Regions from separate parts of the Bradyrhizobium sp. BR 10261 genome, predicted to be linked through region 2. Evidence: riboswitches for the same ligand, from Rfam matches in the RefSeq annotation. Region 2 holds a riboswitch; the other holds the start of a gene.
What was found. A riboswitch is a leader RNA that binds a small molecule or an ion and turns the genes downstream of it on or off. The one in region 2 is predicted to bind S-adenosylmethionine.
Positions count from the first base shown of each region.

Region 1: another riboswitch for S-adenosylmethionine. It lies ahead of HYH07_RS20085 (O-succinylhomoserine sulfhydrylase); the one in region 2 lies ahead of HYH07_RS09720 (homoserine O-acetyltransferase).

Region 1 is NZ_JACOFQ010000016.1:109,770-116,741, forward strand. It holds gene HYH07_RS20075 (SGNH/GDSL hydrolase family protein) at 1-69, shown strand, start outside; gene HYH07_RS20080 (SGNH/GDSL hydrolase family protein) at 82-1,083, shown strand; gene HYH07_RS20085 (O-succinylhomoserine sulfhydrylase) at 1,226-2,413, opposite strand; SAM riboswitch at 2,487-2,566, opposite strand; gene HYH07_RS20090 (2'-deoxycytidine 5'-triphosphate deaminase) at 2,647-3,783, shown strand; gene HYH07_RS20095 (hypothetical protein) at 3,982-5,031, shown strand; gene HYH07_RS20100 (MATE family efflux transporter) at 5,198-6,640, shown strand; gene HYH07_RS20105 (hypothetical protein) at 6,637-6,972, opposite strand, start outside.
Region 2 is NZ_JACOFQ010000007.1:17,773-24,744, forward strand. It holds gene HYH07_RS09695 (patatin-like phospholipase family protein) at 1-397, opposite strand, end outside; gene HYH07_RS36560 (hypothetical protein) at 650-844, shown strand; gene HYH07_RS09705 (prephenate/arogenate dehydrogenase family protein) at 877-1,815, opposite strand; gene hisC (histidinol-phosphate transaminase) at 1,812-2,906, opposite strand; gene HYH07_RS09715 (chorismate mutase) at 2,942-3,784, opposite strand; SAM riboswitch at 3,947-4,026, shown strand; gene HYH07_RS09720 (homoserine O-acetyltransferase) at 4,119-5,351, shown strand; gene metW (methionine biosynthesis protein MetW) at 5,354-6,016, shown strand; gene HYH07_RS09730 (alpha/beta fold hydrolase) at 6,135-6,972, opposite strand, start outside.

The sequences.
Region 1 (6,972 bases), on a different contig from region 2:
CTTGGCCGGGCGTTGGCGCAGTTCGTGATCGATGCTGCCCATCTGGGGCCGACCGAGCAGCAGAATTGAGGTCTAGCGTTAATGAGTTCTTTCCGCCCTTTTGGCCTGTCGACATGGTTGTCCGCGCCCGCAGTGGCGACGCTGCTGATGCTGATGCCTGTGCTGCAGGCACCTGCCCGAGCTCAGGCCGCCCAGGCGACTGCCGCGCCGCAGCAGGCCGCTAACCCAGCGCCCACCCCGTCGTCGCAGACCACGGTTGCGACGACGGCCCAGCAGCCCACCGATCAGCGCGGCCTCACCTCGCGCGCCATCGACAAGGTGAAGCAGGTCGCAAAATCCGCCGGCGATATTTTCAGCCGCGTCCCCTGCCTGCCGCCGAAGGGCGGCGCCAAGACGATGGGCTCGCTGCCGCATGTCGCGGGCAAGCTCGTCGCGGGCCAACCCGTCGTCATCGTCGCGTTCGGCTCGTCGTCGACGGCGGGCTATGGCGCGAGCTCGCCCGACTTCAACTATCCGAACCGTCTCGCTGCGCAGCTGCGCCGGCAATATCCGACCGCTGACATCACCGTCATCAATGCCGGCGTCGGCGGCGAGGACGCGCCCGAGATGATGAAGCGCCTCCAGAAGGAGGTGATCGACGTGCATCCGGATCTCGTGATCTGGCAGGTCGGCACCAACGCCGTGCTGCGCAATCTCGATCCCGGCGACACCGCCAAGATGGTCGAGGACGGCATCACTCGCATCCAGGCTGCGGGCAATTCCGATATCGTGCTGGTCGACCCGCAGTATTCGCCCAGGGTCACCGAGCGTCCCGAGAGCGCAAGCAAGATGGTGAAGCTGCTCGGCAAGGTCGCCGAGCTTCGTCACGTCGGCATCTTCCCGCGCTTCGAGGTGATGCGCGACTGGCACGAGAAGCAGGCGCTTCCGGTCGAGAGTTTCGTCATCGCCGACGGCCTGCACATGAACGATTGGGGCTATGCCTGCTTCGCCCAGCTGCTCGGCGACGACATCATCCACTCGGTCGGCCAGATCAAGATCGGGGTGAACGTGCCCGCGGACGTGCGGACCTACCGGCCGATGTAACTCCGCTGCCGTAGGGTGGGTCAGGCGAAGCCGTAACCCACCATGCTTCCGCGAATGCCGAACGAGGTTGGTGGGTTACGCCGCGCGGTTTGCGCTTCGCGCAATCCGCGGGGCTGACCCACCCTACGATTTCGCGATCACCTCACGCCTTCTCCAGCGCCGCGGTCAGATCCTCGATCAGATCATCCGCATGCTCGAGCCCGGCCGAGAAGCGGATGAATCCCTCGCTGATGCCGAGCGCGGCACGATCTTCCGGCTTCAGCCGCTGATGTGTCGTCGTCGCCGGATGCGTGACGAGGCTCTTGGCATCGCCGAGATTGTTCGAGATCTTCGCGAGCTTGAGCTCGTTGAGCACGCGGAATGCAGCCGCCTTGCCGCCCTTGACCTCGAAGCCGACCAGCGTCGAGCCGCCGCGCATCTGCTTCTTCACCAGAGCCGCCTGCGGATGGTCCTCGCGGCCGGGATAGACCAGCCGCGCGATCTTGGGATGGCTCGCCAGCACATCGGCGATGCGCGCTGCCGTATCGGTCTGCGCGCGCACGCGCACACCTAGCGTCTCCAGGCCCTTGAGCAGCACCCAGGCGTTGAAGGGCGAGATCGACGGGCCGGTCTGGCGCATGAAATTGTGGATGTGCTCGGCGATGAAGGCTTCCGAGGACAGGATGATGCCGCCAAGGCACCGGCCCTGGCCGTCGATGTGCTTGGTCGCGGAGTAGACGACGACGTCGGCGCCTAACGCGAGCGGGCTCTGCCAGATCGGCGTCGCGAACACGTTGTCGACCACGAGCCGCGCGCCGCCCTTGTGGGCGATCTCGGCGATCGAGGGAATGTCGAGCACGTCGAGCGTCGGATTGGTCGGGCTCTCCAGGAAGAACGTCTTGGTGTTCGGCTTCACCGCGCGCTGCCATTGGTCGAGATTGGCGCCATCGACCAGCGTGGTCTCTATGCCGTAGCGAGGAAGCAGATCCTGAATGACGTAGAGGCACGAGCCGAACAGCGCGCGCGAGGCCACGACATGGTCGCCGGCCTTGAGCGGCGCGAGGATCGCCGTCGTCACCGCGGCCATGCCTGTCGCCGCCGAGCGTGCCGCTTCGGCGCCTTCGAGCTCGATCATACGGCGCTCGAACATCGCGATCGTCGGATTCGAGTAACGCGAATAGATGAAGCCGGGGTCCTCGCCCTTGAACCGCGCCTCGCACTCCTCGGCGCTGTTGTAGACATAGCCCTGGGTCAAAAACAGCGCCTCCGACGTCTCGCCATATTGCGAGCGCAGGGTGCCGGAATGGACCAGGCGGGTTTCGGGGCGGTAAGAGGCAGGCGACTTCGACATAGGACCCTCCGATATGACCGTCTTGTCGAGACGGTCATAAAAAAACCGGCCTGGATATCTCCACGGGCCGGGATCACAGAGGTCCCCGGCCTGTTTAGCGACTTATTTAACGTGGCTGCAAGCCGGCCGGCTCAAATCACCACGGGATAAGTGATGCTCATATTCCGCAATGCCCTTTCCGTCAAGGCGTCCATCGGATAGCCGTAAAAGGCTCGTATATCCCGCAAGTCCGGATGTACGCGACCCCAGACGAGGACCCCCGGTTGACGTTCACGGTTGCCGCCGACGCCAATGGTATCCTGCCCGACCGCATGATCGCGGCGATGGCGGAAGCGGGCCTCATCCTGCCCGCCTATGATTTCGTCGAAAGCCAGATTCAGCCGGCGAGCCTCGATTTGCGTCTCGGCGATATCGCCTATCGCGTCCGCGCCAGTTTCCTGCCCGGTCCCGGCGCCACCGTCGCCGAGCGCATCGACCAGTTGAAGCTGCACGAGTTCAGCCTCTCCGACGGTGCAGTGCTGGAAACCAACTGCGTCTATATCGTGCCGCTGCTGGAGAGCCTGGCGCTACCGCCGGAGATCGTCGCGGCGGCCAATCCGAAAAGCTCGACCGGCCGGCTCGACGTCTTCACCCGCGTGATCGCCGACGGCACGCGCCGCTTCGATATGATCGGCGCCGGCTATCACGGCCCGCTCTATGCCGAGATCAGCCCGAAGACGTTTCCGGTGCTGGTCCGCGAAGGCTCGCGCCTAAGCCAAGTGCGCTTCCGCACTGGTGACGCCATCCTCAATGCCGATGCGCTCGATGCGCTCCATGCCACTGAACGCCTCGTCGACATCGACGATGCCGACCTCACCGGCGGCGTCGCCGTCTCGGTCGATCTCTCCGGGGAGAAGGGCAATGGCTTCGTCGGCTATCGCGCCAAGCGCCACACCGGCGTGGTGGATGTCGATCGTCGCTCCGGCTATGCGGTGGAAGATTTCTGGGAGCCGATCTCGGCCCGTCCCGACGGCAGCCTGATCCTCGATCCCGGCGAGTTCTACATCCTCGCCTCCAAGGAAGCCGTGCAAGTGCCGCCCGATTACGCGGCGGAGATGGTGCCGTTCGATCCGCTGGTCGGCGAATTCCGCGTGCACTATGCCGGCTTCTTCGATCCAGGCTTCGGCTATGCCGGTGCCGGCGGGCTAGGAGCGCGCGCCGTGCTGGAAGTGCGCTCGCGCGAGGTTCCGTTCATCCTCGAGCACGGCCAGATCGTCGGCCGCCTCGTCTACGAGAAGATGCTGTCCCGCCCCGACGCCATGTACGGCCAGCGCATCGGCTCCAACTACCAGGCGCAGGGGTTGAAGCTGAGCAAGCATTTCCGGGTGTAGCTGCTAGCCTCATACCCCGCTGTCATTCCCCGCGCAGGCGGGGAATCCAGTACGCCGCGGCTTCTCGATTCAATCACATCAGTCTCTGGAATACTGGATTGCCCGGTCTTCGCCGGGCGATGACAGCGAATGTGTGGTTGGTTGCGCCGCTCCATCTGCGATGACACACTCGATCAAAACCACGATCGGGAGCGAAGCATGACCGCCGCAGACGCCGCGCAAGCAGCGCAATGGAAGCGCTGGCGTGCGGTCGCCGATCTCTATCACGCCTACTTCACCGGCCTCATCCTCACCGTGGTCACGCGTCGCGGCACGGCCGACGCCGCCGAATTCGTCTTCCGCGTGTTCCGTCGCCAGCAGCAGGAGCGCTTCCTGCCCGGGCTGAAGAAGCTCGGGATCGATCATCTGCCGCCGGCGGTGGCGGCGGCACAATATCACTATCTCTCCAACTGGATCGGCGGCGTGCATGTCGAATACATGTATGAGAGCGACACCAAGGCCTGGATCCGCTATCCGCCGCCGCGCTGGATCTGGAAAGGCGCGGCAATCTGCGGCGTGCCGGGCGAGGTGAGCCGCGCGATGCTGCGCGGCTGGCACGCCAACAACGGCGTCGCACTCGGCGATCTCAGGCTGGGCTTCGTCTGCACCAAACAGAGCGTCGACGGCCAGGACGGGCTCGAAGGCTACTACCATCAATACGACCATCCGCTCGAACCGGATCAACGCCTCGTCTACGCGCGGCATCTGGAGGCCCCGCTGTTCGATGCGAAGACCGCGCCGGCGCTCCCCCTCGCGAGCTGGCCAAGGCCGCGGCTGGAAAAGGCCTATCGCAACTACGCCATGGAATATGTGCGCACCGCCGCGCCGGTGATGGTGCAACTATTCGGGCCGGAAGATGCCGGCTATCTCCTGCGCATCACCGGTAAGCTGATCGGCATGCAGTTTTTCGACGAGATCGCGGCGCCGCTGGCGATGCGCCGCGGCGGCGCGAGCGCGTTCGCGTCCTTCCTGAGCGCGCTGTTCGCCGCGCAGGACGATGCGGCCGAGACCACGCAATCCGAAGCCACATTCGAAATCCGCCAGCAGAGCTGGAAGCTGATGGACGGTGTCACTGATTATCACGGCGCCTGCGCCAAGGTGCTGGAGGGATTGCTCGAGGGACTCGCCGCCGGATGCGGCCGGCACATCGGCGTACACCTGCGCCCCAGCGCTGGCGGCCGCCCGCCGCTGGTCTGGACGATCGGTTAATTCCGCCGCTTGAAATGCGCTGCCGCAGGGCACGCCTGCACCTGACGCAGGAGGAATCGGCAACCAGCGTGCTAACAAGTGCGCAGCCGCGCCTTTCGCGCGAGCGAATGATTGATGCACCTAAGCATTGCCAGGCCGCGAATGGCGCATTTGTCCGGGAGAGGAAATGACTGAGGTCGCCGAGATCCCGGTCGATGAGCAGGAACGTCCGCGACCGTCGCCCGCGCGCCCGATACGGGGCGCGCTGACCGACGGGCCGATCCTGCGCACGCTGCTCTCCCTCGCCTGGCCGAACGTTGTCGCGCTGTCCGCCGGCACCTGCACGGTGATCGCCGAGACCTCCTATATCGGCCGGCTCGGCGTCGAGGCGCTGGCCGCGATGGCGCTGGTGTTTCCGACAGTGATCCTGACCATGACCATGTCGGGCGGCGCCATGGGCGGCGCCGTGGCCTCCGCCATCGCACGCGCGCTCGGCGCCGGCGACCGCGAGCGTGCCGGGACGCTGGCTGCGCATGCGCTGCTGATCGGCATCACCTTCGGCCTCGTCTTCATGCTCGGCATGCTGATCTTCGGCCCTCAGGTGCTGACGATGCTCGGCGGCCGCGGCAATGTGCTGACGCATGCGATCGCCTACACCCAGGTGTTCTTCGGCGGTGCCGTGCTGCCCTGGCTGCTCAACACCATGGCGGGCGTGCTGCGCGGCACCGGCAATATGCGTTTGCCGTCGTTTCTCATCCTCAACTCTGCGGTCTGGCAGATCGTGCTCGGCGGCACGCTGGGCCTCGGGCTCGGACCGTTTCCGCAACTCGGCATGCGCGGCGTCGCCGCCGGCGCGCTGATCGCCTACTCCATGAATATCTGCGTGATGGGCTGGTACCTGTTCTCCGGCCGCGCTCGCGTCGTTCCAAAACTCCGCGGCTTGCGCATCCAATGGGTGATGTTCTTCGACATCCTCAAGGTCGGCGCCATCGCCTGCTTCTCGCCGCTGCAATCGGTGCTGACGATCTCGATCTTCACCCACATGCTGGCCAAATTCGGCACCGCGATCCTCGCCGGCTACGGCATCGGCGCGCGGCTCGAATTCCTGCTGACCTCGATCGCGTTCTCGTTCGGTATCGCCTGCGTGCCCATGGTCGGAATGGCGATCGGGGCGGGCCGCATCGCGCGGGCGCGCCGCATCGCCTGGACCGCCGGTGCCGCCGCCTTCGTGGCCGTCGGCGCGCCAGCATGCCTCGTTGCGATCTTCCCCGATCTCTGGGTCAACATCTTCACCGATAGCGCGGCCGTGCGCGCGGCGAGCCATCAATATCTCTCGACGGTCGGGCCGTTCTACGCGTTCTTCGGCCTTGCAACGACGATGTATTTCTCCTCGCAAGGTGCAGCCAAGGTGATCGGTCCTGTGCTGGCGCAGACCGCCCGGCTGATCTACATCGCGAGCATCGGCTGGTGGCTGTCGACGCATGACGCTACCGCGCAAAGCTTATTCTGGCTCGCCGCGAGCTCGATGGTTGTGCTCGGCGTGCTCTCGTGCTCCAGCGTGGTGCTGACGCGCTGGGGGCCGCGAGACGCGAAACTCGCCGTCGCGCCTGTGCTGTCGGTTGCTGACTAACGATGCCTGTGGCGGCGGTGGCCGCCGCCGACATTGGCGAGCCGCATCAGTTGCGGGATCATCGCCATCATGTCGCCGGCGCCGGCGCCGCCGAGCATGCCCATGATATCGCCGCCGCCCATGCCGCCCATCGGTGCATAGCCGGCGCCGTAATTGGGTGCGCCGAAGCCGCCGCCGAGATTGCCGCCGGCGAGGCCGCCCATGCCGCCGCCCATCATTCCGCCAAGGCCACCGCCACCGTTCTCCATCATGCGGCTCATCATCGGGCCCATGGTCTGCATCAGCATGGCGAAGCGGCGCTTGCCCATCTTCGCCTTCATCATCTCCAGCAT
Region 2 (6,972 bases):
CGAAGTCGATCAGCCTCCGCAAGCGCTCGCGCGTTGGGGCGAGATCGTACAGGCCGCCGAAATGAGATGTCGGGAAAGGGAGACGAGGACGGAAAAAGCCCGTATGGCCGAACAAATGCGTGTTGATCGCGTGCATCCAGGCAAGCAAGTGACGGTCGGCCCTTGGCGTCCCTCTAGGAGCCTCTGGCGCGCGCCAATAGCTGCGTAAGCTCTGGACCCGATCGGCCGCAGCATTTCCGGCGATGAGCGCGGCGGAGATCGCGCCGGCCGACGAGCCCGTAACCCAGCTGGCGGAAAGCGACATGGCGGTAAAGGCTTCGAACGCACCGCCGTGATAAGCGCCGAGTCCCAGACCGCCGGAGAATACCAACGCGGTGAGAGGCGGATCGTCAGCCATGGTTCCGATTCAGCTCCGTTGGAGGAAATAGCGGTCTTGGCGGTTGAGACGCCGGAGCTCGTCGTGAAGCCGGTGACGGCGGGAGCAGCAAGAGTGGTGCATCTCATCGGAGCTTGAGATTCAGCTTCGAACGCCGTCCGAGAAGAGACGTTCCTAATCGCCTGAGGCTCCCCCGGCTGGCCCGGAATTCGAGGCAAGTCTTAACCTGTGTGAATCATCCAATGCAGGTTGCGGCTATGGTGATGGCGAGCAATGTCGTCAATCGGAAGCGGAATGCCCGAGCAGTCCTCCAGCCTCAGAAATTCACCATCAATTTCGGTCCCCAGCAGATCGCCGGGATTTGCCCATCTGCAGGCGATGGATTTTCTCTGCAAGGGGCATTTGCTCGCCGACGTCTCCGCGATTTTGGGGTCGCTCGACATCGTCTTCGGCGAGGTCGATCGCTGATCTCGGAGTCACTCTTGATGGATCGCTGCTCGCTACGGCTTCTTGTCGAGCTGCCCATGCTGTCGACCGAAGTCGGGCGCGGCCGAATCCTGGCCGATCTCGACGATGCCGCGACGGATGGCGCGGGTGCGGGTGAAGTGGTCGAACAGCGCCTCGCCGTCACCGCGACGGATCGCGCGGGTGAGTTTTGCCAAATCCTCGGTGAAGGTGCCGAGCATTTCGAGCACCGCGTCCTTGTTGGCGAGGAAGACGTCGCGCCACATCGTCGGATCGGAGGCCGCGATGCGGGTGAAGTCGCGGAAGCCGCCGGCGGAGAATTTGATGACTTCCGATTCCGTCACCTGCGCCAGCTCGTCGGCAGTGCCGACGATGGTGTAGGCGATCAGATGCGGCAGATGGCTGGTGATCGCGAGCACGAGATCATGATGATCCGGGGTCATCACCTCGACCTTGGCGCCCATCGCCGCCCAGAACGCGCGCAAATGCGCGGTGGCATCGGCATCAGTGCCTTCCGGCGGCGTCAGGATGCACCAGCGGTTGATGAAGAGCTCGGCGAAGCCGGAATCCGGCCCCGAATGCTCGGTGCCCGCCACGGGATGCGCCGGCACGAAATGAACATTCTTCGGCAGATGCGGCGCCATGTCCTTGACCACCGCGCCCTTGACCGAGCCGACGTCGGAGATGACGGCACCGGGCTTCAGATGCGCTGATATCTCCTGCGCCACCTCGCCGCAGGCGCCGACGGGAATGCAGAGGATGACGAGATCGGCATCCTTCGCCGCTTCCGCATTGGTCGCCACCACATGATCGACAATACCGAGCTCGAGCACCCGCGCGCGCGTCTTCTCCGAGCGCGCGGTGGTGACGATCTCGCCGGCCAAGCCTTGAAGCTTCGCGGCGCGCGCGATCGAGCCGCCGATCAGGCCGAAGCCGATCAGGGCGACGCGCTGGAAGTGCGGGTCCACGCTCATTTGCTGGCCATGAAGTCGCGCAGCGCCTCGACGACGAGGCGGTTGGCCTCCTCGGTGCCGATGGTCATGCGCAGCTGATGGTGCAGGCCATAGTTCTTCAGCGCGCGCAGCACGAGGCCCCGCCTGGTGAGATAGGCGTCGGCCGCTTCCGACGTCTTGCCACTTTCCGGAAAGTGGATCAGCACGAAATTGGCAACGCCGGGGGTTACCTTCAGCCCGAGCTTGGTGATCTCTTCACTGAGCCAGTTGCGCCAGGTCTCGGTGAACTGCTTCGACATCGCCTGATGCGCGGTGTCCTCGATCGCGGCGACCGCGGCATACATCGCCGGCGTCGATACGTTGAAGGGGCCACGGATGCGGTTGACGGCGTCGATGATGTGCTCGGGGCCGAACATCCAGCCGACGCGCAGCGCCGCAAGGCCGTGGATCTTGGAGAAGGTGTGCGTCACCACCGTATTCTCGGTGGTGGCGACCAGCTCGATCCCCATCTCGTAGTCGTTACGGGAGACGTAGTCGCAATAGGCCGCATCAAGCACCAGCAGCACGTGCGAGGGCAGGCCGGCGCGCAGGCGCTTGACCTCGTCGAACGGGATATAAGTGCCGGTCGGGTTGTTGGGGTTGGCGAGCCAGACCAGCTTCGTCTTCGGCGTCACCGCTTTCAGGATGGCGTCGACGTCGGCGGTCAGGTTCTTCTCGGCCGCCACCACGTTCTTGGCGCCGTTGGCCATAGTGGCGATCGGGTAGACCAGGAAGCCGTGTGTGGTGGAGATCGCCTCGTCGCCATGGCTGAGGTAAGTGTGGGCGAGCAGGTTGAGGATCTCGTCCGAGCCGGCGCCGCAGATGATGCGGTTGGGATCGAGCCCGTAGTGGCGGCCGATCGCCTCGCGCAGCACGCGCGAGGTTCCCTCAGGATAGTCTTCCAGATGATCCGCGACGTGCTTGAAGGCCTCGATCGCCTTGGGCGAAGGCCCGAACGGCGTCTCGTTGGCCGAGAGCTTGAACACCTTGCGGCCCGGCTCGGCGACCGGGGTCTTGCCGGGCGTGTAGGGCGCAATATCGAGAATGCCGGGATTCGGCATGGGGCGGGACATCTTCAACTCCGGATAGGCTTTGGGCGGTACGCGATTTACGACCCGGTCGGGGGCACCGTATAGCGCGTTGCGTGGCTGCCGACGAGGGCCGTGGAGCGCACCGAGGCCCCCGCTTCGATCAGGGCAGCCTTGATCTTGTCGATGCTGGTGGCTGATGTGACCGAGACCAGCAGCGCCGCGCCATCGAAGGCGGTATCGGGCACCGCCACGATCTCGGCGAGCGGCGACAGCGCCCGCGCGACCTCGGCGTTCCACCCCGACACGCGCACGCTGAAGGTCTCGACCTCGGTCACCACGGCGCTGTCGGCGACGCGCGAGATCGCGAACACCGGCAGCGACGCCGGATGGTCGGCGCGCTCGACGAAGGGCATGCGCGCAATGATCTTCGGCGCGCCCACGGCTTCCAGCTCCAGCCACCACGGCGTGCGGCTCGATGTCGCCGAGACCAGCGCGAGGTCACCCTTGGATTTCGCCACCGCCTCGACCGCCGCCTGCGCACTGAAATGCGCGACATACGGCACCGTGAAGCCGAAATGGAAGCGCACGGAATCGCGCATCGCGGGCTCGCTCGCCGAGATGTCGGCATGCACGGAGAACGGCGCCTGCACATAGGTGAAGGTCGAGATGATGACGCGCCAGATGCTTTCGACCGTGTCGAGCGGCAGGATGCCGCGATGCCGCTGCACGATCTCGCGCATCATCGACGCCTCGCGCGCGGGCCGGAACGCCGAGCCGACCTCCTGGGTCTGCTTCACCTGGATCAGGCGGTCGATGATGTCGCCGCGCTGCATCAACAGGCGATGCATGGCCTCGTCGATCGCGTCGATCTCCTTGCGCAATTCCTGCAGCGATGGTGGCGCGGGCGGACGTTGGGACATATCTGACTAGGCGGTTATGAGGCTTCGGAGAGAATGTCCTGATTAGGCAGTCGGGGCGGCGAAAGCAAAGAGAAATGACGGCCTGCAAGGCAGCCGGTTGAGAGACGATTTTGGCCGATCCGTACCGCGACTTGACGAAATCGGCCCAAGCCGGTAGGTTTTTGCCCGTTCCGTGGTCATTTGAGCCGGCCGGCTTGCAGCCACGTTAAAAAACTCGCTAAACAGGCCGGGGACGCTTCTGATCCCGGCCGAACCTATCGTTCAGGCCGGGTTTTTCATGGCCTGATTTCATCGCGGTCTCACGTCCGATCGCAAACGAGGTCGATGGTCAGAGATGGTTGGCGTCAAGTCGGTCCCAAGTCCTACGATCCCAAGTCCTGCGATTCCAAGTCCCACGATCAGTGCCGACGATCGGTCGCATGAGGTCGATCATCCGAGTTCAGAGGTTGCGCGGTTCGGCGCCGAGCAACCGCTGCGGCTCGATTGCGGTGTCGATCTCACCCCGTTCCAAATTGCCTACAAGACCTATGGCGAGCTCAACGCCGATCGCTCCAATGCGGTGCTGATTTGCCATGCGCTGACCGGCGACCAGCACGTCGCCAATGTCCATCCGGTCACCGGCAAACCCGGCTGGTGGGAGACGCTGGTCGGCCCCGGCCGGCCGCTCGATCCGAGCAAATACTTCATCATCTGCTCCAACGTGATCGGCGGCTGCATGGGCTCGACCGGACCCGCCTCGATCAATCCTGCCACCGGCAAGGTGTGGGGCCTGGATTTCCCTGTCATCACCATTCCCGACATGGTGCGCGCGCAGGCGATGCTGATCGACCGGCTTGGCATCGATACGCTGTTTGCCGTCGTCGGCGGCTCGATGGGCGGCATGCAAGTGCTGCAATGGACCGCTGCGTACCCTGCGCGCGTCTATTCCGCGCTGGCGATCGCCTGTTCGACGCGGCACTCGGCGCAAAATATCGCCTTCCACGAGCTCGGCCGCCAGGCTGTGATGGCCGATCCCGACTGGCACAATGGCGCCTATGCCGATCAGGGCATCCATCCGCACCGCGGCCTCGCGGTCGCGCGCATGGCCGCGCACATCACCTATCTGTCGGACGCCGCGCTCCATCGCAAGTTCGGCCGCCGCATGCAGGACCGCGAGCTGCCGACCTTCTCGTTCGACGCCGATTTCCAGGTCGAGTCCTATCTGCGCTACCAGGGATCGTCCTTCGTCGAGCGCTTCGACGCCAATTCCTATCTCTATCTGACCCGCGCGATGGACTATTTCGACATCGCCGCCGACCATGGCGGCGTGCTGGCGAAGGCGTTCGCAGGGATTGAGACGCGGTTCTGCGTGGTCTCCTTCACCAGCGACTGGCTATTCCCGACTTCAGAATCGCGCGCGCTGGTGCATGCGCTGAATGCGTCGAGCGCGCGGGTGTCGTTCGCGGAGATCGAGACCGATCGCGGCCACGATGCCTTCCTGCTCGACGTGCCCGAATTCTTCGACATCTCCCGCGCCTTCCTGCAATCCGCAGGCAAGGCGCGCGGACTCACGAACAAGGACGGCTAGCGATGCCGGTGCAGCAAGTATTGCCGCTGAACGGCCTCGCGGCCGAACAGTCGGGCCCATTTCGCGCCGACCATCTGCTGGTCGCCGAAATGGTCAAGCCGGGTTCGAAGGTGCTCGACGTCGGCTGCGGCGACGGCGATCTGCTTCAGCTCTTGGAGACCCGCGGCATCGACGGCCGCGGCATCGAGCTGTCGCGCGAGGGCGTCAACCGCTGCGTGGCCAAGGGTCTTGCCGTGGTGCAGGGCGATGCCGACACCGACCTCGTCAATTACCCCGATGATGCCTTCGACTACGTGATCCTGTCGCAGACGCTGCAAGCGACGCGTCAGCCCAAGGTCGTGCTGGAGAATCTGTTGCGCATCGGCCGCCGCGCCATCGTCTCGTTCCCGAATTTCGGCTTCTGGCGGATGCGCCTGCAGCTCCTGATCGGCGGCCACATGCCGCGCACGGAGAACCTGCCGGCGAGCTGGTACGACACCGCCAACATCCATTTCTGCACCATCAAGGACTTCGTCGAGCTCTGCGACGAAATCCACGTCAAGATGGAGCGCGCCGAGGCGCTCGACCTCTACGGCCGTCCGCTGCGGCTGCGGCTGCCTTGGTGGGTGTGGAATCTGTTCGGCGAGCAGGGCGTGTTCCTGCTGAGCCGGGGACTGGGGAAGTGACGCCGTAGGCGTCATTCCGGGGCGATGCGAAGCATCGAGCCCGGAATCCATTTTGCCTCAGTCTCTGCCGCTTGATGGATTCGGGCCTGCGCCTATCGGCGCATCCCGGAATGACAAGTCAATTCACAGCCACCGACCGCGGATCGCGTGCCGGCCAGCGGCCGGCTTCCACCAGCGTCACGAACCGCTCCACGCTCTCGTTGAACAGTGCCGGCTCTTCGAGATTCAGCACGTGGCCCGACTTCGGGAACATCGCGAGGCCCGCGGCCGGCAGATGCTTCTTCAGGAACAGGCTCGCGCCGATGCAGGCATCGTCCTCGTCGCCGCAGATGATCAGCGCCGGCGTCGTCACGCTCCTGATCGCTTCCGTCAGCGTGTAGATCGACGGCCGGCCACCCTGGAAGCCGCGCATCGTGTTGGCCGAACCCTTGGCATCGTGCCGCGCCAGTGCAGCATAGAAATCGGCATGACCGCGCGGGTCCTTCACCAGGAAGGGAATCCGGCTCGGCGCCTCGCAGGTGACCTTTGCGACTTCTGCCGAGCCCAGCGTCTCGAACTGCTCGGCATTGGCGCGGCACTGCTTGCGCCAGGCTTCCAAATTCTCGAGCTCCGAGCCGGAGCCGACGCCGGCGAGCGTCATCGACAGCGCGCGCTGTGGTGCGTTCAATCCGATCTGGAGCGATGAGTAGGCGCCCATCGACAGGCCGACGAGATGCGCGCGCTCGATTCCGAGATGATCGAGCACCGCGAGCGCATCGGTGTAGAAGTGCTTGTAAGTGTAGACCTCGCCATCGGGCACGTCGGATGGCATGTAACCGCGCGCGGAATAGGTGATGCAGCGGTGGCCACGCGAGAAGTAACGCATCTGCGGCTCCCAATTGCTGTAGTCGGCCGCGAACTCGTGCAGAAAAATGATCGGCGTTCCCTGACCTGCTTCTTCGAAATAGATGCGGACG